3 regions of the Myceligenerans cantabricum genome follow, and region 1 is predicted to be linked to each of the others. Evidence: riboswitches for the same ligand, from Rfam matches in the RefSeq annotation. Region 1 holds a riboswitch; each other region holds the start of a gene.
What was found. Region 1 has a riboswitch for thiamine pyrophosphate ahead of ACYU96_RS16545 (thiamine ABC transporter substrate-binding protein). Riboswitches for the same ligand answer to the same signal wherever they lie in the genome.
Positions count from the first base shown of each region.

Region 2: another riboswitch for thiamine pyrophosphate. It lies ahead of thiO (glycine oxidase ThiO); the one in region 1 lies ahead of ACYU96_RS16545 (thiamine ABC transporter substrate-binding protein).
Region 3: another riboswitch for thiamine pyrophosphate. It lies ahead of thiC (phosphomethylpyrimidine synthase ThiC); the one in region 1 lies ahead of ACYU96_RS16545 (thiamine ABC transporter substrate-binding protein).

Region 1 covers NZ_BAAHAJ010000011.1:432,525-439,874, forward strand. The annotation lists gene pgi (glucose-6-phosphate isomerase) at 1-1,699, opposite strand, end outside; gene ACYU96_RS16535 (ABC transporter ATP-binding protein) at 1,768-2,571, opposite strand; gene ACYU96_RS16540 (ABC transporter permease) at 2,571-4,304, opposite strand; gene ACYU96_RS16545 (thiamine ABC transporter substrate-binding protein) at 4,280-5,281, opposite strand; TPP riboswitch at 5,282-5,395, opposite strand; gene ACYU96_RS16550 (DUF4235 domain-containing protein) at 5,446-5,733, shown strand; gene moaC (cyclic pyranopterin monophosphate synthase MoaC) at 5,902-6,384, shown strand; gene ACYU96_RS16560 (MoaD/ThiS family protein) at 6,381-6,623, shown strand; gene ACYU96_RS16565 (MogA/MoaB family molybdenum cofactor biosynthesis protein) at 6,627-7,145, opposite strand; gene ACYU96_RS16570 (sulfite exporter TauE/SafE family protein) at 7,169-7,350, opposite strand, start outside.
Region 2 covers NZ_BAAHAJ010000009.1:85,831-93,180, forward strand. The annotation lists gene doeA (ectoine hydrolase) at 1-744, shown strand, start outside; gene ACYU96_RS09540 (NAD-dependent succinate-semialdehyde dehydrogenase) at 771-2,141, shown strand; gene ACYU96_RS09545 (EF-hand domain-containing protein) at 2,186-2,395, shown strand; gene thiE (thiamine phosphate synthase) at 2,373-3,065, opposite strand; TPP riboswitch at 3,101-3,204, shown strand; gene thiO (glycine oxidase ThiO) at 3,194-4,321, shown strand; gene thiS (sulfur carrier protein ThiS) at 4,318-4,557, shown strand; gene ACYU96_RS09565 (thiazole synthase) at 4,560-5,474, shown strand; gene ACYU96_RS09570 (ThiF family adenylyltransferase) at 5,471-6,715, shown strand; gene ACYU96_RS09575 (hypothetical protein) at 6,712-7,350, opposite strand, start outside.
Region 3 covers NZ_BAAHAJ010000013.1:352,947-360,296, reverse strand. The annotation lists gene ACYU96_RS18810 (DEAD/DEAH box helicase) at 1-1,397, shown strand, start outside; gene thiC (phosphomethylpyrimidine synthase ThiC) at 1,426-3,246, opposite strand; TPP riboswitch at 3,242-3,346, opposite strand; gene ACYU96_RS18800 (hypothetical protein) at 3,472-3,672, shown strand; gene ACYU96_RS18795 (helix-turn-helix transcriptional regulator) at 3,736-3,972, opposite strand; gene ACYU96_RS18790 (ABC transporter permease) at 3,976-4,839, opposite strand; gene ACYU96_RS18785 (ABC transporter ATP-binding protein) at 4,836-5,870, opposite strand; gene ACYU96_RS18780 (Rv3654c family TadE-like protein) at 5,964-6,824, opposite strand; gene ACYU96_RS18775 (TadE family type IV pilus minor pilin) at 6,821-7,138, opposite strand; gene ACYU96_RS18770 (DUF4244 domain-containing protein) at 7,174-7,350, opposite strand, start outside.

The sequences.
Region 1 (7,350 bases):
TGGTGATGAGGGCGGCCGTCGAGGCGTCCTGGGCCGCCAGGACCGTCTCGTCGCCCGTCACCGCCGGGGCGATCTCCAGGGCCAGCTTCTTGCCCAGCTCGACACCCCACTGGTCGAACGAGTCGATCCCCCACACGACGCCCTGCACGAACGTGATGTGCTCGTAGAGCGCCACGAGCTGGCCCAGCACGGACGGCGTGAGCGCTGGCGCGAGGACCGACGTCGTCGGCCGGTTGCCGCTGAACACGCGGGCCGACACCAGTTCCTCGGCCGTGCCCTCGGCGCGGACCTCGTCCGCCGTCTTGCCGAAGGCCAGCGCCTTCGTCTGCGCGAAGAAGTTCGCGAGGAACAGCCCGTGCACGTCCGCGCCGGGCTGGACGGCCTTGCCGTCGCCCACCGGGTCGGCCAAGCCGTACGCGGGGTTGGCGACGGCGATGAAGTCCGCCGGGACCAGCCGCGTGCCCTGGTGGATGAGCTGGTAGAACGCGTGCTGCCCGTTGGTGCCGGGCTCGCCCCAGAAGACCTCGCCGGTGCCGGTCGTGACGGGCGAGCCGTCCCAGCGCACCGACTTGCCGTTGGACTCCATGGTGAGCTGCTGCAGGTAGGCCGGGAAGCGGTGCAGCTGCTGCGCATACGGCAGGACGGCGTGCGTGTGCGCGTCGTGGAAGTTCGTGTACCAGACGTTCAGCAGGCCCATCAGGACCGGCACGTTCTGCGCGAGCGGAGCCGTGGCGAAGTGCTCGTCCATCGCGTGGAAGCCGGCGAGCAGCTCGGCGAACCGCTCCGGGCCGACGGCGATCGCCAGCGACGTCCCGATCGCCGAGTCGAGCGAGTACCGGCCGCCCACCCAGTCCCAGAACCCGAAGGCGTTGTCGGTGTCGATGCCGAACGCCGCGACCTTGTCGAGCGCCGTGGAGACGGCGACGAAGTGGTTCGCGACGGCGTCGGCCCGGCCGGTCTCGGTGTCCTCGATCGCACCCGAGGCCACCAGCGAGCGCCACAGCCAGTCGCGCGCGAGCCGCGCGTTGGTGAGGGTCTCCAGCGTGCCGAAGGTCTTCGAGGCCACGATGAAGAGGGTGGTGGCGGGGTCGAGGTCCGCGGTCTTCTGCGCGACGTCGGTCGGGTCGATGTTCGAGACGAACCGGCACTCGAGCCCTGCGGCGACGTACGGCTCCAGCGCCTCGTACGCCATGACGGGGCCGAGGTCCGAGCCGCCGATGCCGATGTTCACGATCGTGCGGACCTTCTCGCCCGTCACGCCGGTCCACTCGCCCGACCGCACCTTCCGGGCGAAGGCGTAGACGCGGTCGAGCTCGGTGCGCACGTCGGTGTCGACGTCCTGGCCGTCCACGCGCAGCGCGGGAGCCGCACCCTGGGGCCGGCGCAGCGCGGTGTGGAGGACGGCACGGTCCTCGGTGACGTTGATGTGCTCGCCGGCCAGCATCGCGTCCCGGCGTGCGGCGACGCCCGTCTGCTCGGCGAGGGCGACGAGCGCTGCCAGGACGTCGTCGGTCAGCAGGTTCTTGGACAGGTCCACGTACAGGTCGGCAGCCTGGAACGCGAACCGGTCGGCCCGTCCGGGGTCGGTCTCGAACCAGCCCCGCAGGTCCGGCTCCAGGCCCCCGGAGAGCCGGGTGAGATCGCCCCAGGCGGACGTGGTCGTGGCGTCGACAGGCTGCTGTGCAAGCTCGGTGCGCATGTGCACAAACCTACTGTCCGACGGCGGCCGGGGCGGAGTCGGTCCGAGGGCGCGCCCCCACTCGGCGGTCAGCCGCCCAGGAACTCCGCGACCTCCGCCGTGGCCGGCTTCTCGCGGAGCTCGTCCGGCGGGGCGACCTGGAGCAGGCGCCCGGCGAACATGACGCCGACGCGGTCCGCCACCGCGAAGGCCTCGTCGTGGTCGTGGGTGACGAAGAGCGCCGTCGTCCCCGTCTCCCGCAGGACCCGGCGGACGTCGGCGGCCAGGCGCTCCCGCAGGCGGCGGTCCAGCGCGGACAGCGGCTCGTCGAGGAGCAGCAGTCGCGGACGCGGTGCGAGCGCCCTCGCGAGCGCGACCCGCTGCCGCTCTCCCCCGGACAGCGTGGCCACCCGGCGCCGCTCGTAGCCCGCGAGCCCGACCAGGTCCAGCAGGTCCACGACCCGTGCGGCACGCTCCCGCCCGGGCAGGTGCTGCGCCTCGAGCCCGTACGCGACGTTGCGCCCGGCGTCCCGGTGCGGGAAGAGCTGGCCGTCCTGGAACATCAGGCCGAACTGGCGGCGGTGCACCGGCACACCGGCCAGGTCGCCGTCGTCCCACGTCACCGTGCCGCCCACGAGCGGCTCCAGCCCTGCGACGGCGCGCAGGAGCGACGACTTGCCGCACCCGCTCGGCCCGAGCAGCGCGACGATCTCGCCGCGGCCCACGTCGAGGCAGACGTGGTCGACGGCGGTCGTGGTCGCTCGCGCACGGCGCCGCAGCCCGCCGGCCGTCTTCTCGTAGCGGACGACGACGTCGCGCACGGCGAGCCCGCCACCGGCTCCTGGACCGGTGGCCAGGCCCTCGGACCCGGTGGTCGAACCTGTCGAGCCCATCAGAACTCCCCTCCGCCATGATCGCCTCGCAGGCGCTCCGCCAGCATCATCACCATCGCCGTGAGCCCGGCCAGCACCACCGACGCCGCGAGCGCCATCCCGTAGTTCTCGGCCCCGGGCCGCCCGATGAGCCGGAAGATCACGACGGGCAGGGTGTCGCTCTGCGGCCGTACGAGGAAGGACGTCGCGCCGAACTCCCCGAGCGACACGGCGAACGCGAACCCGACGGCCAGCCCGAGCGATCGGGCGGCGAGGGGCAGGTCCACCGTACGCAGCACGGCACCGGGGCTCGCTCCGAGGGTTCCGGCGACCTCGCGCAGGCGCGGGTCGATGGCCCGCAGCACGGGCAGGACGGTGCGCACCACGAGCGGCACGGCGACGACGGCCTGGGCGATCGGCACGAGCGCGGCGGAGGTACGCAGGTCGTACTGGACACCGAAGGGCTGGTCGAGGGTGATGAGGAAGCCGAAGCCCACGGTCACCGCCGACACCCCGAGGGGCAGCATGAACAGCCCGTCCAGGAGGGACACGGCCCTCCGCGTCCCGGCCCCGCCCGGCCGGCGCGACACGAGCAGCGCGACGAGCCCGCCCACGACCAGCGCGGTCACGCACGCCCAGGTGGCGGTCCGCAGCGAGTTGCCGAGCGCCTCCCACACAGTGACGTTCAGCGTGTTGCCCGCGGTGGAACCGAGCGCGACGTAGTTGGCGAGCCCGAGGTCGCCGTCGGGCCCGCGGAAGGACCGCAGCACGAGTCCGCCGAGCGGAAGCAGGATCAGCCCGCCGACGACGGCGGCCGTCGCCGCCACGGCGGCCGTGTCGGCGGGCGAGCGGGTGAGCGCCCGGGCCGACCACCGGTCGCTGACCAGGTGCAGAGCGGCCTCGCGCCGGCCGCGGGTGCGCGCGGACACGGCGAGGGCGGTGGCGACGACCACGAGCTGCAGGATCGACAGGACGGCCGCCGAGCGCAGGTCGAGGAACTGGGTGGTGCGCTCCCAGATCTCCGTCTCGATGGTCCCGTACCGCGGGCCGCCGAGCACCATGACGACACCGAAGGACGTCGCGCAGAACAGGAACACCACCGACGCGGCCGAGACCAGCGCGGGCCCGAGCGACGGCAGCGTGACCGTCCACCACACCCGGAGCGGCGAGGCGCCGAGCGCTCCGGCAGCCTGCTCGGCGCGCGGGTCGAGCCGCTCCCACAGCCCGCCCACCGTGCGCACGACGACGGACAGGTTGAAGAACACGAGCGCGACGACGATCCCGCCCAGAGTCTCCTCCAGGCCGATGAAGCCGAGCGCGCCGCCGGGCACGAACAGGCTGCGGAACGCCACCCCGACCACGACGGTGGGCAGCACGAACGGGACCGTGACCAGGCCGCGCAGCAGCGTGCGCCCGAGGAAGCTGCGGCGGTAGAGCAGGAACGCGACGGGTAGGCCGAGGAGCAGCGAGAAGACGGTCCCGAGGAGGGACTGGGCGAGCGTCAGCCCGATGAGGCGCCAGGTGCGCGGGCGGCTGAGGACGTCGGCGAACCCGGACAGGTCGAGCGCGCCGTCGTCGACGAAGCCCCGGGCGACCAGCGTCGCGACGGGCCACGCGAAGAACAGCCCCACGAACAGCAGCGGGACGAGCGCGACCACGCCCCAGACGACCCCTCGCCAGACGATCCCCCGCCGGACGGCGCCTCGCCGGACGGCGCCTCCACGGAGCCTCAGCCCAGCACGATCGCGGTCCACGCCTCGATCCACTCGTCGCGGTTCTCCGCGATCTCGTCCGCTTCCAGCTCGTACGGGTCCTGTGCGAGCGGGGCGTGCTCGGCCCAGCCCTCGGGGAGCTTGGTGCGGTCGCTGACCGGGTACATGTACATCGAGGTCGGCAGATCCTCCTGCACCGGGTCCGACAGCAGGAAGCTCACCAGCTCGCTGGCGCCCTCGCTGTTGTCGGTGCCCTCCAGCACGCCGGCGTACTCCTCCTGGCGGAAGCAGGTCTTGAGGAGGGCGCTGGTGGTGGACCTGCCGTCGTCGCCGACCGTGGCGGCCGGGGAGGTCGAGTACGACAGCACGAGGGGGCGGTCACCCTCCCCGTCACCGCCGGAGAAGTCGACGTAGTAGGCGTCCTCCCAGGAGTCGACGACCTTGACGTCGTTGCCGCGCAGGGCGCCCCAGTAGTCGCCGAACCCGGTGTCGCCGAACTCGTCGACCGTGGCCAGCAGGAAGGCGAGGCCCGGGGACGACGTCGCCGGGTTCGTCACGACGAGCAGGCCCTGGTACTCGGGGGCGGCGAGCTCCTCGAGGGTCTCGGGGATCTTGAGGCTCTGCTCGGCGAACCATTCCTTGTCGGCGTTGATGCAGACGTCGCCCCGGTCGACCTGCAGCAGGTCGCCCGCGATCACGTCCTCGTCCGTGACGCGCGACGCGAACGTGTTGTCGATGCCGAAGACGACGTCGCCGACCGGCGCGTCCTTGGTCAGCACGAGCTGGTTCGCGAGCGTGCCGGCATCGCCGGCGGTGTTCACCTCGACGGTGAGCCCGGACTCCTTCTCGAACCTCTCGAGGATGCCGTCGCTCAGCGCGAAGGAGTCGTGCGTGACGAGCGTGACGGTGTCCGGCTGCCCGGCGGACTCCTCGCTGTCGGGCTGCCCCGTGCATCCTGTGAGCAGCAGCGCGGTCGCGGCGGACGCCGCGGTCACCGCCGTGCGGCAGAAAATGGTCATGAGGGGGTCCTTTCGACTTCCTCCACCGGTGCTAACCGGATCAGGTTCAAGGGTCTGCGGCGGACCGCACTCTCAGCGCCCACACGTCTGGTGGGGGCTCCCCTGTCGTTTGTTCTCGGCAGCCTACCGCTGCTGGCCGACACGGATGCCGCTACGGTGGGTACGTGGCCGAGAATGAGACGGAACCGACACTTGCGGTGAAGGTCGGCACGATCGCCCTCACCTTCGCCGCCGGATGGGCGGCGCAGAAGGCGCTGGGACTGATCTGGAAGAAGGTGACCGGTAAGGAAGCCCCGACCAAGCCCGACGATCCAGAGCTCGACATGGTGCAGGCGACGGTGTTCGCCGCGGCCGCCGCCGCGACAGCTGTCCTGGCCAAGCGGGTCGCGGCGAAGGGCGCGCAGCGGGCCGTGGCCCGCATCGCGGCCCGCTCGACGTCCCGCGCGATCTGACCGGGACAGACACCGCACCCGAGCACACCGGCTCGGTCGGTCCGTCGGTGAGTGATCGGTCGTTCAATCTGCCGATCACTCACCGACGGACCGACCGGGCCACCCACGCCACCCCGCGCGTGCTCGGGACGGCGCCGTGGCGGCCCGGTGGTCTTCTACCCTGGACACGTGACTTTCACTCATCTCGACGACCGTGGCGAGGCCCGCATGGTCGACGTCACCGCCAAGCAACCCACCGTGCGGTCCGCGACCGCGACCGGTCGTGTCGCCTGCGGGCCCGGCGTCGTCGCGGCGCTCCGGTCCGGTGACGTCCCCAAGGGCGACGTGCTCGCGGTCGCCCGCATCGCGGGCATCGCCGCCGCCAAGCGCACCGCGGAGCTCCTGCCCCTGGCCCACGTGATCGGCGTGCACGGCGCGGTGGTGGACCTCGTCGTGACGGACGACGGCGTCGACATCACCGCGACCGTCCGCACCGCGGACCGCACCGGCGTGGAGATGGAGGCCCTGACGGCGGTGTCGGTGGCGGGGCTCGCGGTGGTCGACATGGTCAAGGGCCTGGACAAGTCGGTGTCGCTCGCCGACGTGCGGCTCGTCCGCAAGACGGGCGGCAAGTCGGGCGACTGGGTTCGTCCGGGAACGGAGCAGCAATGATCCAGGTCCGCTACTTCGCCGGCGCCCGCGAAGCGGCCGGCGTCGCCACGGAGGACCTCCCGGGCCCGACGACGGCGGCCGCCCTCCGCGCCGACCTGACCTCGCGCCACGGAGCGGGCCTGGGCGACGTCCTGTCGCGGTGCGCCCTGCTGGTGGCCGGCGCCCGGACGACGGCGGACGACGCCCCGGTCCCCGACGGCTCCACGGTGGACGTCCTCCCGCCCTTCGCGGGCGGCTGACCGCTACAGCGTCGTCGGTGCGGGATGGTCGCCGCCGTCGAGCTGGTCACGGATGTGTGGCCACAACGGGAGGACGACCGCGGCGCCGTCACGCGTACCGCCCGTGGACCCGGGCAGGTTGACGACGAGCGCGCGCCGGTCCCCGTCGGGCATCCGGACGGTCCCGGCGAGACCCCGCGACAGGACCGCACTCGGAACGCCGGCGCCCGCACCGCGGGACCGGATCGCCTCGGCGATCCCGGGGAGCTCCTCCTCGAGCAGGTCGCGCGTCCCCTCGGGGGTGCGGTCGCGCGGCGTGACGCCGGTCCCGCCGGTGGTCAGGATCAGGCGGGCGCCCTCGTCGAGCGCCCACCGGATGGCGTCGCGGACGGAGTCGGCGCCGTCAGGCACGGTCCGGGAGACGACGTCATCGGCGCCGTCCTCCTTGAGGAGGCCGACCAGGAGCGGCCCGGAGCGGTCCTCGGCCTCGCCACGGGCACAACGGTCCGACACGGTGATGACGGCGACACGATCGGTGCTCATGAACACACGATAGGGCGGTCGGATCATGGCGCCGCGACCCGGCTCGGTGCCTCCGGCTCCCCTGCGGGCGCGACGTCGGCCGCGGCCTTCCGGTCGATCCGGTACGCCCGGAAGGACCAGGTGACCGCGGCGGCCCAGCCGATCCAGATCGCCGCGTAGACGAGGATCTCGGTCACGCCGGACGCGCTGACCCAGCCGCTGCCGA
Region 2 (7,350 bases), on a different contig from region 1:
GAGAACGAGATCGGCGCGGAGATCAGCGCCGGGATGTTCCGTGCCGGGGGCGAGCCGCCGGCCGTCATGCCGTACGTGGTCTCCGGCCCGCGCACGATGATCGGGCACGCGACCTGGGAGGGCCGGACGGTGCAGCCCGGCGAGCACGTGTTCATGGAGGTGGGCGGCTGCTTCCGGCGGTACCACACCGCCATGATGCGCACGGTGGTGCTCGACGAGGCGTCCGACTCGATGCTCGTCGCGCAGGAGCGGATGAAGCTCGCCCTGCGCGAGGTGAAGGCCGCGATCCGGCCGGGACTGACGGTGTCCGACGCCGACAACATCGTGCGCAACATCATCTCGGACAACACGGTGGGCGCGCGCCTCATCACCCGGTCGGGCTACTCGATCGGGATCGCCTTCCCGCCGAGCTGGGACGAGGGCTACATCGCGAGCCTCAACCAGGGGAACCCGATGATCCTGCGCGAGGGCATGACGTTCCACATCCTGCCGTGGATGTGGGGGGTCGACGGCGACAAGACGGTCGGCATCTCGGACACGATCCACGTGACTGCCAACGGCTGCGAGTCGTTCTTCACCCTGGACGAGGACTTCGTGTGCAAGCCGGAGCACGCGGCGGCGCCGGCGGCGCCGTCCGCCGTCCCCGAGCCCGCGGGCGTCGTCCCGCACGAGGACCCAGGACCAGGCGACGACGACGTCGAGGCCCCGACCCCCATCCGCCCCGGCGTCGCGGAGATCGCGTGAGCCCGGACCCTTTCGAGGAGGTACCTATGCTGACTGCCATCGATCCGAGCAACGGGCAGGTCGTGGCCGAGCAGGACCCGGCCGGCCCCGAGCAGGTCGACGCCGTGCTGGACGCCGCACGGGCGGCCTGGCCGGCGTGGCGCGACCGGGGTATCGCGGGGCGGGCCGAGGTGCTCGCGGCCGTGGGAGCCTACCTGCGCGAGCACACCGACGAGCTCGCGCCGCTGATGACCGCCGAGATGGGCAAGCCGATCACGGAGGCGCACGGGGAGGTCGCGAAGGCTGCCTGGTGCCTCGAGCACTACGCGGAGCACGCGGCGGAGTACCTGGCTCCGGAGGTGCTGGCGTCCGACGCGACGCGCAGCTACGTGCAGCACCTGCCGCTGGGCACGGTGCTGGGCGTGCTGCCGTGGAACGCGCCGTTCTGGCTGGCGGCGCGGTTCGCGGCGCCGGCGCTCATGGCGGGCAACACGTGCGTCATGAAGCACGACCCGCACGTGCCCGGGTGCGCGCAGGCGATCGCGGACGCGTTCGTGGCGGCCGGCGTGCCCGAGGGGGTGTTCGCGAACCTGCCGCTGGAGACCGCGGCGGTGGAGGGCGTGATCCGGGACCGGCGGGTGCAGGCGGTGTCGTTCACGGGGTCGGCGCGCGCGGGGTCGGCCGTGGCGGGTGTCGCGGGGAGCGAGATCAAGCCGGTCGTGCTGGAGCTCGGCGGCAGCGACCCGTGCCTGGTCCTGGCCGACGCCGACCTGGACGCGGCGGCCGAGGTCATCACGCTGTCGCGGATCATCAACGCGGGGCAGTCGTGCATCGCGGCGAAGCGGATCGTCGTCGAGGCGCCGGTGTACGACGTGATGGTCGAGAAGCTGCAGAGGCGGCTGGAGAAGCTGGTGGTGGGGGACCCGCGGGACGCGGGCACGCAGGTGGGGCCGATCGCCCGTGCCGACCTGCGCGACAACCTGCACCGCCAGGTGACCGAGACCGTGGACGCGGGGGCGCGGCTGCTGCTCGGCGGCGAGCTGCCCGAGGGAGCCGGGTTCTTCTACCCGGTCACCCTGCTCGCCGACGTGACCCCGGACATGACGGCCTGCCGCGAGGAGACGTTCGGGCCGGTCATGGTCGTGATGAAGGCCGACGACGCCGAGCAGGCCCTGGCCGTCGCGAACCACACCGACTTCGGGCTGGCGGCGAGCGTGTGGTCGACGCCGGAGCGCGGCGAGGCGCTGGCGGCCCGGATCGAGGCGGGACAGGTCGCGGTGAACGGCATCGTGAAGACCGACCCCCGCCTGCCGAGCGGTGGCATCAAGCGCTCGGGCCTGGGCCGCGAGCTGGGCCCGCACGGCATCCGGGAGTTCGTCAACGCGCAGCAGGTGTGGGTGGGCCCGAAGCAGGAGTAGCCTGCTGCGGACCTTGCTTGTCGGACATGCCTGGAGGGCTTCCCGTGACCGCCGATGACGACCTGACCGCCACGTTCCACGAGTTCGACGCCGACGACGACGGCCACATCACCGTGGACGAGTTCCGCCAGGCGATGGGCGGCCGGGGCGAGGAGGTCTCGAACGACGACCTCACCTCGATCTTCGTGCACGCCGACGCCGACGGCGACGGCAAGATCGACCTGGAGGAGTTCACGAAGGCCTGGAACGGCTGACCCCGCTGTTCCCGGTGAGGCGGCGGCGCAGGTGGGCCGCCGCCTCTTCCGGGTCGTCGGCCCGGGTGATGGCGCGCACGACGACGACCCGGGTGGCGCCCGCCGCCAGGACCTGGTCCAGGCGGGTGGTCCCCGGGCCGTCGTCGTCGATGCCGCCGATCGCGAACCAGGGGGTCACGGGCCGCGCCGCGGCGACCTCCCGCAGCAGGTCCAGCCCGACCGCCGGGCGGCCGGGCTTCGTGGGGGTGGACCAGAGGGGACCGACGCAGAAGTAGTCGACGCGGTCGTCGGCCTCGGCGGTCATGGCCTCCCCGAACGCATGGGTGGACCGCCCGAGGACCGGGCCGTCGCCCAGGAGCGTGCGTACGTCGGCCGGCGAGAGGTCGTCCTGCCCCATGTGCACGACGGGCGCGCCCGCGAGGCCGGCGACGTCGGCCCGGTCGTTGACCGCCCACAGCGCCCCGTGCTCCGCCGCCACCCGCGCCACCAGGGCGTGCAGCTCCAGCTCGCGCGCGGCGTCCAGCGACTTGTCCCGCAGCTGCACGACGTCGACCCCGCCGGAGAACACCCGGTGCAGGAACGGCTCGAGATCGCCCGAGGACTCCCGGGCGTCGGTGCACAGATAGAGCCGGGCGTCGGCGAGCCGCGTTCGAGGATCCACGGCACGCAGTGTAGGTGGGCGGTGCCGGCGGGGTTATGGTTGCTCACGACATGCACGGGAGCCCCCGCGGGGCTGAGAGGGCGCAGGAGCGCCGACCGTCGAACCTGATCCGGATCATGCCGGCGAAGGGAGCAACCATGGAGCACCGCCGTGCGCCCGCCGTCGTGGTCGTGGGCGCCGGGATCATCGGGCTGACCGCCGCCTGGTGCGCACTCGACGCCGGGGCGCAGGTCACCGTCCTCGACCCGGCCCCCGGTGACGGCGCCACCCACGCCGCGGCCGGCATGCTCGGACCCGCGATGGAGGCGGAGTTCGGCGAGGAACGCCTCGCACGGATCGGCGCGGAGTCCGCCCGGCGGTGGCCGTCGTTCGCCGCCGGCCTGGAGCGGGCGGCCGGGCTCCCGCCCGGGACGCTCGGCCTCGACACGACCGGCACCCTCGCCGTCGCGTACGACGCCGACGACGCCGCCCTGCTGCGCCGCCGCCTCGCGCTGCACCACGACCTGGGCCTGGATTCCCGGGAGATCACCCTGGCCGAGGCGCGGGACCGGGAACCGTCCCTCGGACCGCGCGTCTCCGCCGCCGCGTGGATCCCCGGCGACCACCAGGTCGACCCGCGCGCCGTGCACCGGGCCCTCCTCGGCCTGGTGCGCGGCCACCCGGCGGCGACCCTCGTCGCACGGCCCGTGACCTCCCTGGTCCGGTCCGGCACGGACCGTGCCGTGACCGGCGTGGTCGACGCCGCCGGGACCGAGCACCGGGGCGGGGTCGTGGTCCTCGCCGCCGGGCACGCGAGCGCCGCGCTGTACGGCGGAGCCCCGACGAGACCCGTGCCAGGCACCACCCTCCGGCTCGAAGCCGAGGCCGACGCCGGCCCCGCCACCGTCGTGCGCGGCACCGTCCAGGGCCGGCCCGTCTACGTGGTGCCCCGGCGCGCCCGGCCCGAGGGGCGCCGGGAGATCGTCGTCGGCGCCACGTCCGACGAGCGCGCCGCCACCACCCGCACCCGCGCGGGCGACGTGTTCGCCCTGCTGCGCGACGCGCGAGCCCTCCTGCCCGCCCTGGACGAGGCCGACCTCGCCGAGACGACGACCCGCTCCCGCCCGGGCACCCCGGACAACGCCCCGCTGCTCGGCGAGGCCGCCCCCGGCCTGGTCCTGGCCACGGGCCACTACCGCAGCGGCATCCTCCTGACCCCGCACGCCGCCACCATCCTCACCCCCCACCTTTCTCCCGCCCCCACCCCCCGAGGAGCATCCGCATGACTGCCGTACCGACCGACCGGACCGCCGTCGTGAACGGTGAGCCGTACCCGCTGGACGGGCCGCTGCCCGTGACGGAGCTCGTGGCACGCCTGCTGCCCGAGGTGGTGGTCGACGGCGTGCCGCAGGGCGTCGCCGTCGCCGTCGACGACGCCGTCGTGCCCCGCGGGGCCTGGGACCGCACCGAGATCCGCCCGGGGGCGCGCGTCGAGGTCGTCGCCGCCGTGCAGGGAGGATGACCATGACCCCCACCGACGGCACGGCCCCGGCCCTCGCCACGACCGCGCCCGCCGAGGCACCCCTGACCGTCGCCGGCGTCCCGCTCCGGTCGCGGCTCGTGATGGGCACCGGGGGAGCGGCGAGCCTGCTGGCGCTCGCGGACGCGCTGACCGCGTCGGGGACTGAGCTGACCACGGTCGCGATGCGGCGGGTGGCGCGGCCCGCGCCCCGGGGCGCCGCGGAGGGCCCGGCCGGCGGCCCCCGCGTCCCCGGCGACACCTCGATCTGGGGCATGCTGGACCGCCTGGGCATCCGTGCCCTGCCCAACACCGCCGGCTGCTTCACCGTCCGGGAGGCGGTGCTGACCGCGCGGCTCGCGCGCGAGGCGTGCGGCACGGACTGGGTCAAGCTCGAGGTCGTCGCCGACGACGTCACCCTCCTGCCCGACCCGATCGGGACCGTCGAGGCCGCGCGGATCCTGGTCGAGGACGGTTTCACCGTCCTGCCCTACACCAACGACGACCCGGTCACCGCCCGCCGCCTGGCCGACGCCGGCTGCGCGGCCGTGATGCCGCTCGGGTCGCCGATCGGCTCCGGGCTCGGGATCGCGAACCCGCGCAACATCGAGGCGATCGCCGCCGAGGCGCCCGTGCCGGTGATCCTCGACGCGGGGATCGGGACGGCGTCGGACGCGGCGCTGGCGATGGAGCTCGGGTGCGACGGCGTCCTGCTCGCCACGGCCGTGACCCGCGCGGCGGACCCGGAGCGCATGGCGCGCGCGATGCGCCTCGCGGTCGAGGCCGGGTACGACGCCGCCCGCGCGGGCCGCATGCCCCGGCGGGAGCGCGCGCTGGCGTCCTCGCCGGCCGAGGGCCGGGTGGCGGTCGGCGACCACCCTGCCTCCGGCGCCCGGGACAACCTGGACCTCGCCCTGTGACCGTCGCGGGAGCGCCGTCGCGCACCCGGCGGCAGGACGGGCTCGCGCCGGTCGTGGACACCGGGCAGGAGCTCGGGCGCGCCGAGCTCGCGCGGTACGCGCGGCATCTCTCGCTGCCCGGGATCGGCACGGACGGGCAGCGGCGGATCCGCGCCGCCCGGGTGCTCGTGGTGGGCGCGGGCGGGCTCGGGAGCCCCGCGCTGCTGTACCTCGCCGCGGCGGGCGTGGGCACGCTCGGCGTCGTCGACGACGACGCCGTGGAGGCCTCCAACCTGCAGCGGCAGGTGATCCACGGGCAGGAGGACCTGGGGCGGCCGAAGACGGCGTCGGCCCGCGAGACGCTGGCCGGGACCAACCCGCACGTCCGCGTCGTCGAGCACCGGGAGCGCCTCACGCGGGACAACGCGCTGGACGTGCTGGCCGGGTACGACCTGGTCCTGGACGGCTCGGACGCGTTCGCCACGCGCTACCTGGTCTCGGACGCCGCGGAGGTCCTGGGCCTGCCGTGCGTGTGGGGCGCGCTGCACCGGTTCACGGGGCAGGTCTCGACGTTCTGGGCGGCGCCGCGCGCAGCCGGCGACGCAGCCGGCGGCACCGGCGCGCCCGAGGGGATCACCTACCGCGACGTGTTCCCGGTCCCGCCGCCGCCCGGCGCCTCGCCGGACTGCGCGACCGCCGGCGTCCTGGGCGCCGTCTGCGGCACGATCGGCACGCTCATGGCGACCGAGGCGATCAAGCTGATCACGGGGGCCGGCCGGACGCTGCTCGGACGCCTCCTCGTGCATGACGCGCTCGACGTCACCTGGCGCACCCTCACGGTCCGGCCCGACCCGGACCGTGCGCCGGTCACGGCACTCCTGGGCGCCCCGGGGGGTGCGGCCGACCCGTACGCGGTGTTCTGCGGGGTCGGCGACGGTGCCGGCGGTGCCGGCCCGGCCGGGGTCTCGGTGGCGGACCTGGCCGCGGCGCGCGAGCGCGACGCCGGTGTCCTCGTGCTCGACGTGCGGGAGACCTGGGAGGCGGCGGCCGACCCGTTCCCGGGGGCCCGGGTGGTCCCGTCGGGGGCCTTCGCCGGCCAGGACGCCGGCCGGGTCGTGTCCGACGTCGCCGGATGGGCGAGCGGCGGCACGGTGCACGTGCTGTGCGCGTCGGGTGCCCGCTCCGCCCGCGTCGCGGGCACGCTCCGCGCGGCGGGCGTCACCGCCCGCTCGGTCGAGGGCGGCATGCGCGCCCGGGGCTAGGGTACGTCCCGCAGGGGTGGGAGCTGCGGGCCCGGGAGGAAGAACGCGGGGGCGAGCAGGTTGGGGTTCGAGAAGGTGACCAGGTCGTCGTCGTAGGCGATGCGGCAGCGCGGTGGCGTGTGGCGCACGCCCTCGCGTGCCAGGTCCTGCGAGGTGATCGCCGGGGCCGCCTGCACGCAGGCTTCCGCCAGCATCGTCGCCTCGTCCTTGTCGAGGGCCTGGCTGATCGTCACCCCGTGGTCCTGCACCAGCAGGAGCCGTCCATGGGCCGCGTGCACCGTGCCGGGGTCCGGCTCGTCGCCCCGCGCCCGCAGGCTGGTCCCGACCGTCCCGACGCGGCCGCCGGTCCGGATGTCGAACAGTGCCAGCCGGGTGCCTTCGTTCCGCACGACGAGCCCCGGCTCGGCCAGGACCGTCAGGACCTCGCCGTGGGTGCCCGGGGACAGCAGGGGCAGGAGCGGGGCCTTCTCGGCGACGACTCCCGCACGGACGGAACCGTCCTGCGCGAGGGCGACCAGCCGGGGCCGCCTGTCCTCGTCGTCCCACAGTGCCGGGACGAGGTGCACCTGTGCCATGGCGCCGCCCCGCACGTCCCAGCCGGGGCTCGGGCTCGTGAGGTCGAGCACGCGCAGCGC
Region 3 (7,350 bases), on a different contig from region 1:
CCGGGGAGATCCTGGGCCTGGCCACGACCAACGCGCTCGAGCTCGGGGTGGACATCTCCGGCCTGGACGCGGTGCTCGTCGCGGGCTGGCCGGGGACCCGCACGTCGCTCTGGCAGCAGGCGGGCCGTGCCGGCCGAGCGGGCGCCGACGGGCTGGTCGCCTTCGTGGCCCGCGAGGACCCGCTCGACACCTACCTGGTCCACCACCCCGAGGCGGTCTTCGACGCACCCCTCGAGGCCACGGTCTTCGACCCGGAGAACCCGCACGTCCTGGCACCGCACCTGTGCGTCGCCGCGCAGGAGGTACCGCTGCGGTCGGCGGACCTCGCACGGTTCGGGGACCCGCGCCACGTGCGACACGTGCTGGAGGTGCTGGTCGCGCGGGGCGCGCTGCGGCGTCGGGCCTCGGGCTGGTACTGGACCCACGCGCAGTCCGCGGCGGGGCTGACCGACCTGCGGGGGTCGGGCGGCACGCCGGTGCGGGTCGTCGAGGCGGGTTCGGGGCGGCTGCTCGGGACGGTCGACGCGCCGTCGGCGGACGGTCAGGTGCACGACGGCGCCGTGTACGTCCATCAGGGCGTGACCTACGTCGTCGACCACTTCGACCTGACGGACCACACCGCCGTCGTCGTGCGGCACGACGTCGACTACGGGACGTGGTCACGCGAGGTGATGGAGGTGGCGGTCGTCGGGGCCGACGACGACGGCGGCGCCACGGGCGGGGACCCGGAGCCCGGCGGGATGACGGTCGGGGTCGGCACCGGGGAGACGAGCGACGGGACGGGCGACGCGACGGACCGGCCCGGCGGGGCCGACGCCGGGGAGGACCGTCCGGTCGTCACGCGGAGCTGGGGGCCGATCACGTGGGGGATCGGGCCCGTCGAGGTGACGAGCCAGGTGGTGAGCTTCCAGCGGCGCAGGCTGCCGGACCTGCAGACGATGGGTACGGAGGCGCTCGACCTGCCCGAGCGCATCCTCGGGACGGTGGCGGTGTGGTGGTCGGTCCCGGACTTCGTGCTGCGGGCGGCCGGGGTGTCGGCGGAGGAGACGCCCGGGGCGCTGCACGCGGCCGAGCACGCGTCGATCGGGATGCTTCCGTTGCTGGCCACGTGCGACCGGTGGGACCTCGGCGGGGTCTCGACGGAGCTGCACGCGGACACGGGCGAGGCGACCGTCTTCGTGTACGACGCCTTCCCCGGCGGTGCGGGGTTCGCCGAGCGGGGGTTCGAGCTCGGCGCGACCTGGCTGCGCGCCACCCGCGACGCGATCGTCGGGTGCGCCTGTGCGGACGGCTGCCCAGGATGCGTGCAGTCGCCGAAGTGCGGCTCGTACAACGCGCCCCTGGAGAAGGCGGCAGCGGTGCGGCTGCTGGGCGCGGTCCTGTCACACGTTCCGTGAGCAGGGCCGCGCCCGCAACGGTCCCGGGTCAGGTCGGGGTGCCGACCTGCGGGTCCGGGAGGTAGACCGTGCCGCCTGCTGCCAGGAACTCCGCCGACTTGGCCGCCATGCCGGCCTGGGCTTCCTCCGGGGTGAGACCGTCCGCGGCCCCGGCGATCGCCTGCTGCTCCGCGGCTCCGCCGAACTCGTCGCGGATGTCCTGCGAGATCCGCATGGAGCAGAACTTCGGCCCGCACATCGAGCAGAAGTGCGCGGTCTTGGCCGCCTCGGCCGGGAGCGTCTCGTCGTGGAACTCCTGCGCGAGCTCCGGATCGAGCGACAGCGCGAACTGGTCACGCCAGCGGAACTCGAACCGGGCCTTGCTCAGCGCGTCGTCGCGGTCGCGGGCGCCCGGGTGGCCCTTGGCGATGTCGGCGGCATGGGCCGCGATCTTGTAGGTGACCACCCCGGTGCGCACGTCGTCCTTGTTCGGCAGGCCGAGGTGCTCCTTCGGCGTGACGTAGCAGAGCATCGCCGTGCCGTAGCGGGCGATCTCCGCCGCGCCGATCGCCGACGTGATGTGGTCGTAGCCGGGCGCGATGTCGGTGACGAGCGGGCCGAGCGTGTAGAACGGCGCGCCGTCGCAGAGCTCCTGCTGTCGCTCCACGTTCTCGCGCACGAGGTGCAGCGGGATGTGCCCGGGCCCTTCGACCATGACCTGCACGTCGTACCGCCAGGCTCGCTTCGTGAGCTCGGCGAGCGTGTCGAGCTCGGCGAACTGGGCGGCGTCGTTCGCGTCGGCGATGGATCCGGGGCGCAGGCCGTCGCCGAGCGAGAACGCGACGTCGTAGGCGGCGAAGATCTCGCAGAGCTCGTCGAAGTGCGTGTAGGTGAAGTTCTCCTGGTGGTGCGCGAGGCACCAGCCGGCCATGATCGAGCCGCCGCGCGAGACGATCCCCGTGACACGGTTGGCGGTCAGCGGCACGTACCGCAGCAGCACGCCGGCGTGCACCGTCATGTAGTCGACACCCTGCTCGCACTGCTCGATGATCGTGTCGCGGTAGATCTCCCAGGTCAGGGCGTTCGCGTCGCCGTTGACCTTCTCCAGCGCCTGGTAGATCGGGACCGTGCCGATGGGGACCGGGGAGTTGCGCAGGAGCCACTCCCGGGTGGTGTGGATGGCGTCGCCCGTGGACAGGTCCATCACGGTGTCCGCGCCCCAGCGGGTCGCCCACTGGAGCTTCTCCACCTCCTCCGCCACCGAGCTGTGCACGGCGGAGTTGCCGATGTTCGCGTTCACCTTCACGGCGAAGGCCTTGCCGATGATCATCGGCTCCGACTCGGGGTGGTTGACGTTGTTCGGGATGATGGCGCGCCCGGCGGCCACCTCGGACCGGACCAGCTCGACGTCGCAGCCCTCCCGGACCGCGACGAAACGCATCTCCGGGGTGATCTCGCCGCGGCGGGCGTAGTGCAGCTGCGTGACGGTGCGGCCGGGGAGCGCGCGGCGCGGCGGGCGGCGGGACCCCTTCCACTCGTCGGCGGACGCCGGGCCGCCGGCATGCCGCGCAGCGTCCTCGCCGGCGGACGAGCGTGCCGCACGGCGAGCCGCCCCACGGCCGTCGTCGGTCGGGTGAGCCGCGCGACCCTTGTACTCCTCGGTGTCGGCGCGTTCCGTGATCCAGCCGGTCCGGCCCGGTGGGAGGCCGTGGTTCGGGTCGCACGCCGGGCCGTCCGTCCGGTAGACCCGGACGGGGTCGTTCGGGGTGCCGTCGGGGGACGGCGCGAGCGTGATCTCCGTGACCGCGACGTGCAAGCCGCTCTCGTGGTCGACGTCGTACGTGAGCGCGCGTGAAGAAATGGTCGTCATCAACTCTCCAACTTCCTACGCCGGAATTACCCGGTCAGGTTCGACGGTCCGAGCCGCGACAGCCCGATCTCAGCCCTTGCGAGGGCACCCGTGGGATCGAGGCTTACGTTACAACATGTCAGTATCTGTGCGTCAACACTGGCGCCAAGCGGCGGCAGCTCCACGCCCCTGGTTCGCAAAATAGCCTCTGACCTGGGATGATGCGACCTCGTGGATGATATGACCGTGCAACGCGTACCCCCAGGACCGGTTCTCGACGCCTTGCGCTCTTACCACTGGCTGCCCGCCCGGTGGGACTCCGTCCACGCGGTCCTCCTCGAGGCCGCGCTCGACCTCGCCGACGGCGACCCGCGCCGCCTCCGGATCGAGGACGACGGCACCATCACCGTCCTGAACCATCCCGCCGATCCCGAGGACCAGGCCTGACACGCCGCGCCGGGCGACCGTCGCGCAGGGAAGGCGACGCACCACCTTCTCCCGCGCGACGTCCTACTCACCGAGCCGCTTGAACGGCCGCGTGGAGAACACGACCTCGACCGCCACGTCGAAGTACTCGGCGATCCGGAGCGCGAGGTACAGCGACGGGCTGTACTCCCCTCGCTCCAGATAGCCCACCGTCTGGTAGTGCACGCCGAGCGCCTCGGCGAGCTCGCGCCGCGAGATCCCACGTTCGGCCCGGAGCATCGCGATCCGGTTGTGGACGACGTCGGTCGTGGTCTCGCCCACCACTCACCACCCCTGCGCCATGACACGGTCCCGCGCCGCCGCCACCGCTGCCCCGGACGCCCGGCGGGCCATCCGCCGCAGCACGATCGGCGCGACGGTCAGGCCCAGCGCGGCCCAGATGCCGAGCACACCGAACATCTCGAGCGTGCGCCAGGACTCGCCGATCTCGGCGACGACCATCTCGTCCGGGAGCATCGCCGACCGGGCACCGAGCCCGAGCCAGTAGTACGGGAACGCCTGGCCGATCCACTGCAGCCAGGAAGGCAGGGCAGTGAGCGGATAGAAGATCCCCGACACGACCAGGAGCGCCATCGAGACCAGCATGAGCAGCCCCGTCTGCGACGCGGTCTTGAACAGGGACCCGAGCGCCACACCGATGGGCACGGTCGCGACCATGCCCATCACGAAGATCACCACCAGGGTCGCCCAGGTCCGGGCGTCGATCCGCAGGTCGCCCGCCACCGTGATGCCGGGGATGACCAGCAGGGCAAGGCTGATCAGCGTCGTCGCGCCGAACATGACCACCTTGCCGAACAGGTAGCCGATCATCCCGTTCGGCGTGGCCTTGGCCCGCAGCAGCGTCCCGTCCTCGCGGTCCGTCGCGATGGCCCCGGCAGGCCCGGTCAGCCCGCCGAACGCGATGGACATGCCCACGATGCTCGGCAACACCATGGCGCCGAGCTCGAAGTCGGTGCCGGGCACCGAGCTACCGCGCATGAACAGCAGCACCACCGCGAAGATCACGGGCATCAGGAAGAACCAGAGGATGTCCCCGGGCTCCCGGAGCGACTGCTTGGTCTCCAGCCAGCCACGGACGAGTCCGGCACGGACCGCCGTCCACCGGGCGTCGGGCGTCGCCGCCGTCATGAGCGCACCTCCTGGGTCTCGTCGTCCTTGCTCGTCACGCCGTCGCCGGTCGCGTCCGGTCCCGGATCGTCCGGTCCTGGCTCGGACGAGCCCGGCTCGTCCGAGCCGCTCCCGGGCGCGCCCTGGCCCGTCTCCGCACGGTGCACGAGCGACATGTACGTGTCCTCCAGGCTGGCCCGGCGCACCTCGAGCTCGGTGACCTCAGGGTCCGACCCCAGCAGGTCGCGGACGAACACGGTGGGATCATTCTGCTCGACGGCGTGCACGTGGCGGCGTCCGTCCGCGGTCCAGCGCACCTCCGCTCCCGTGGCCATCTGGCGCGCCAGCTCGTCCGCCGAGCCGTTCGCCACGATCGTGCCCTGGTCGAGGATCAGGATCCTGTCGGCGAGCTTCTCCGCCTCGTCGAGGTCGTGGGTGGTGAGCAGCACCGTCGTGTTCTCGAAGTCGGACAGCCGGTGCACGAGGTCGTGGAACTCGCGGCGGGCGTGCGGGTCGAAGCCCGCCGTCGGCTCGTCCAGGAAGATCAGCTCCGGCCGGCCGACGATCCCGATCGCCACGTCGAGGCGGCGACGCTGGCCGCCGGAGAGCGACTTGATCTTCAGGTTCGCGTGCTCCGTGAGGCCGACGACGCCGAGCAACTCCTCCACGTCCCACGGCCGTTCGATCTCGGGGATCGAGAAGGGCACGTAGAACCGGGCGAGATAGTCGAGGAGCTCACGCACCTTCCACCGGCCATGGTCCCGCCACGACTGCAGCACGACGCCGAGCCTGGCCCGCCATGCCTCGTCGCCGGACGCCGGATCCTGCCCCAGCACCATGACTTCTCCGGCGGACCGGGTGCGGAACCCCTCCAGGATCTCGATGGTGGTGCTCTTGCCGGCCCCGTTGGGGCCGAGCAGCGCGAGCACCTCCCCACGACCTGCCGTGAACGAGACGCCGGTGAGCACGTCCTTGGTTCCGTAGCGCATCCGCAGGTCCCGGACGTCCAGCGCCACGTCCGCCGAGCCTTGCGGCGGCTGCATGCCTGTCATCGCACCCTCCTTATTGTTCGTAGCAGGAATGCTATGGCTCGTAGTGATGTCATGTCACGCTGTTTTCCCCTCAGCCGCGTCAGACCCGGAGGATCAGGCTCCCGTCCCGTACTCCCAGTGCCACGCCTCGGGCTTGGATCCGCTCGGCTCCGCCCAGGTGGGGTGGATCCAGCCGGACGCGCCCGCGTTCGCCGCCATCCACCGGTACTCGGCCGTGCCGAACCCCTGGATCCCGCCGCCCAGATCGACCGCCTGCCCCCACCCGTGGTTCGACGTCCCCGGCGGTGCCGCCAGCGCGCCCTTGCTCGCCTTCACCGCCACCTGCGCCTCGTACGACCGATACGAGTCGGTCACCGTCAGGTGGCGCCCGAACACCGCGCCGAAGGCCACGTTCAGCTCCTCGATCGCCACCGCCGCGTCGCACCGCAGCTCGTGCCCCGGCGCGAACGACAGGTCGCACAGCGCGCTCGACGGGATCCGACCGTTGCCGTACCGCATGGCAGCCCCGGCCAGGCCCGGCACCTGCCCCGCCCGCTGCCGGCCGGCCCAGCCCGGCACACCCGGTCCCCGTGCGAGCTGCCCGCCCTCGGCCACCGTCGCGCGCAGTCCCGCACGGGCGGCCACCTGCGCGGCACCGAGCGAGGGCCACCGGCCCGGCAGCGCCACCGCCCGGCGGACCTCGACGCGGACGACGCCGGCCTCCGGGACGTCGCACGACGTCGCCTCGGCCCCGTTCCGGGCGACCACGGAGGCCGCCGTCGCGCACCCGTCGCCACCGTCCCGGAGGGCCGTGGCCCCGGCCAGCGCACCGAGGTCGGCGGCGGACTGCGCCGCACCCCGGCCGTTCTGCGCCGCACCGAGCGCGGCCAGCCCGGCCATGAGCAGCAGCACGGCACCGACGATCCCCAGCACGAGCACCGTGCCCGCACCTCGTTCGACCGGCCGCCCGCTCACGGTTCCGCCCGGGCCGTCGCCGTGCCGCGTGCCCGCAGCGGGTCGACGGCGCTCAACCCGTTCGCCACCGGCTTCGTCACGGTCACCTGCACCCACTCGCCGTCGCGGTCGATCGACAGGTCGGTGTCGTCGCCGCCGACCCGTGTGACGACCCGCTCGACCGCCGCGTCGTCGTCCCCGATCGCGACGGCCCGTGCGCCCGCCCGGGCCGCGTCCACGGCGCGCATCTGCGCCCCGGACGCGGCCACGAGCGTGAGGACCGCGACCAGGACCAGCACCACGGCGGGGAGAGCGACCGCGATCTCGGCCGTCACGGCCCCGCGCTCCGTACCCCGGTTCGCGGCCATCGTCAGCCGCCGAGTGCCGAGGTGATCAGCGACATCAGCATGCCCTTCACCGCACCGCCCTTGAGCAGGGCCGTGAGCAGGCCGGCGAACCCGACCGCCCCCAGGGTCGCGATCGCGTACTCGGCCGTCGCCATCCCGCCCTCGGGGTCGCTCCCCGGCGCCTCCTGCACTGCCTGCCC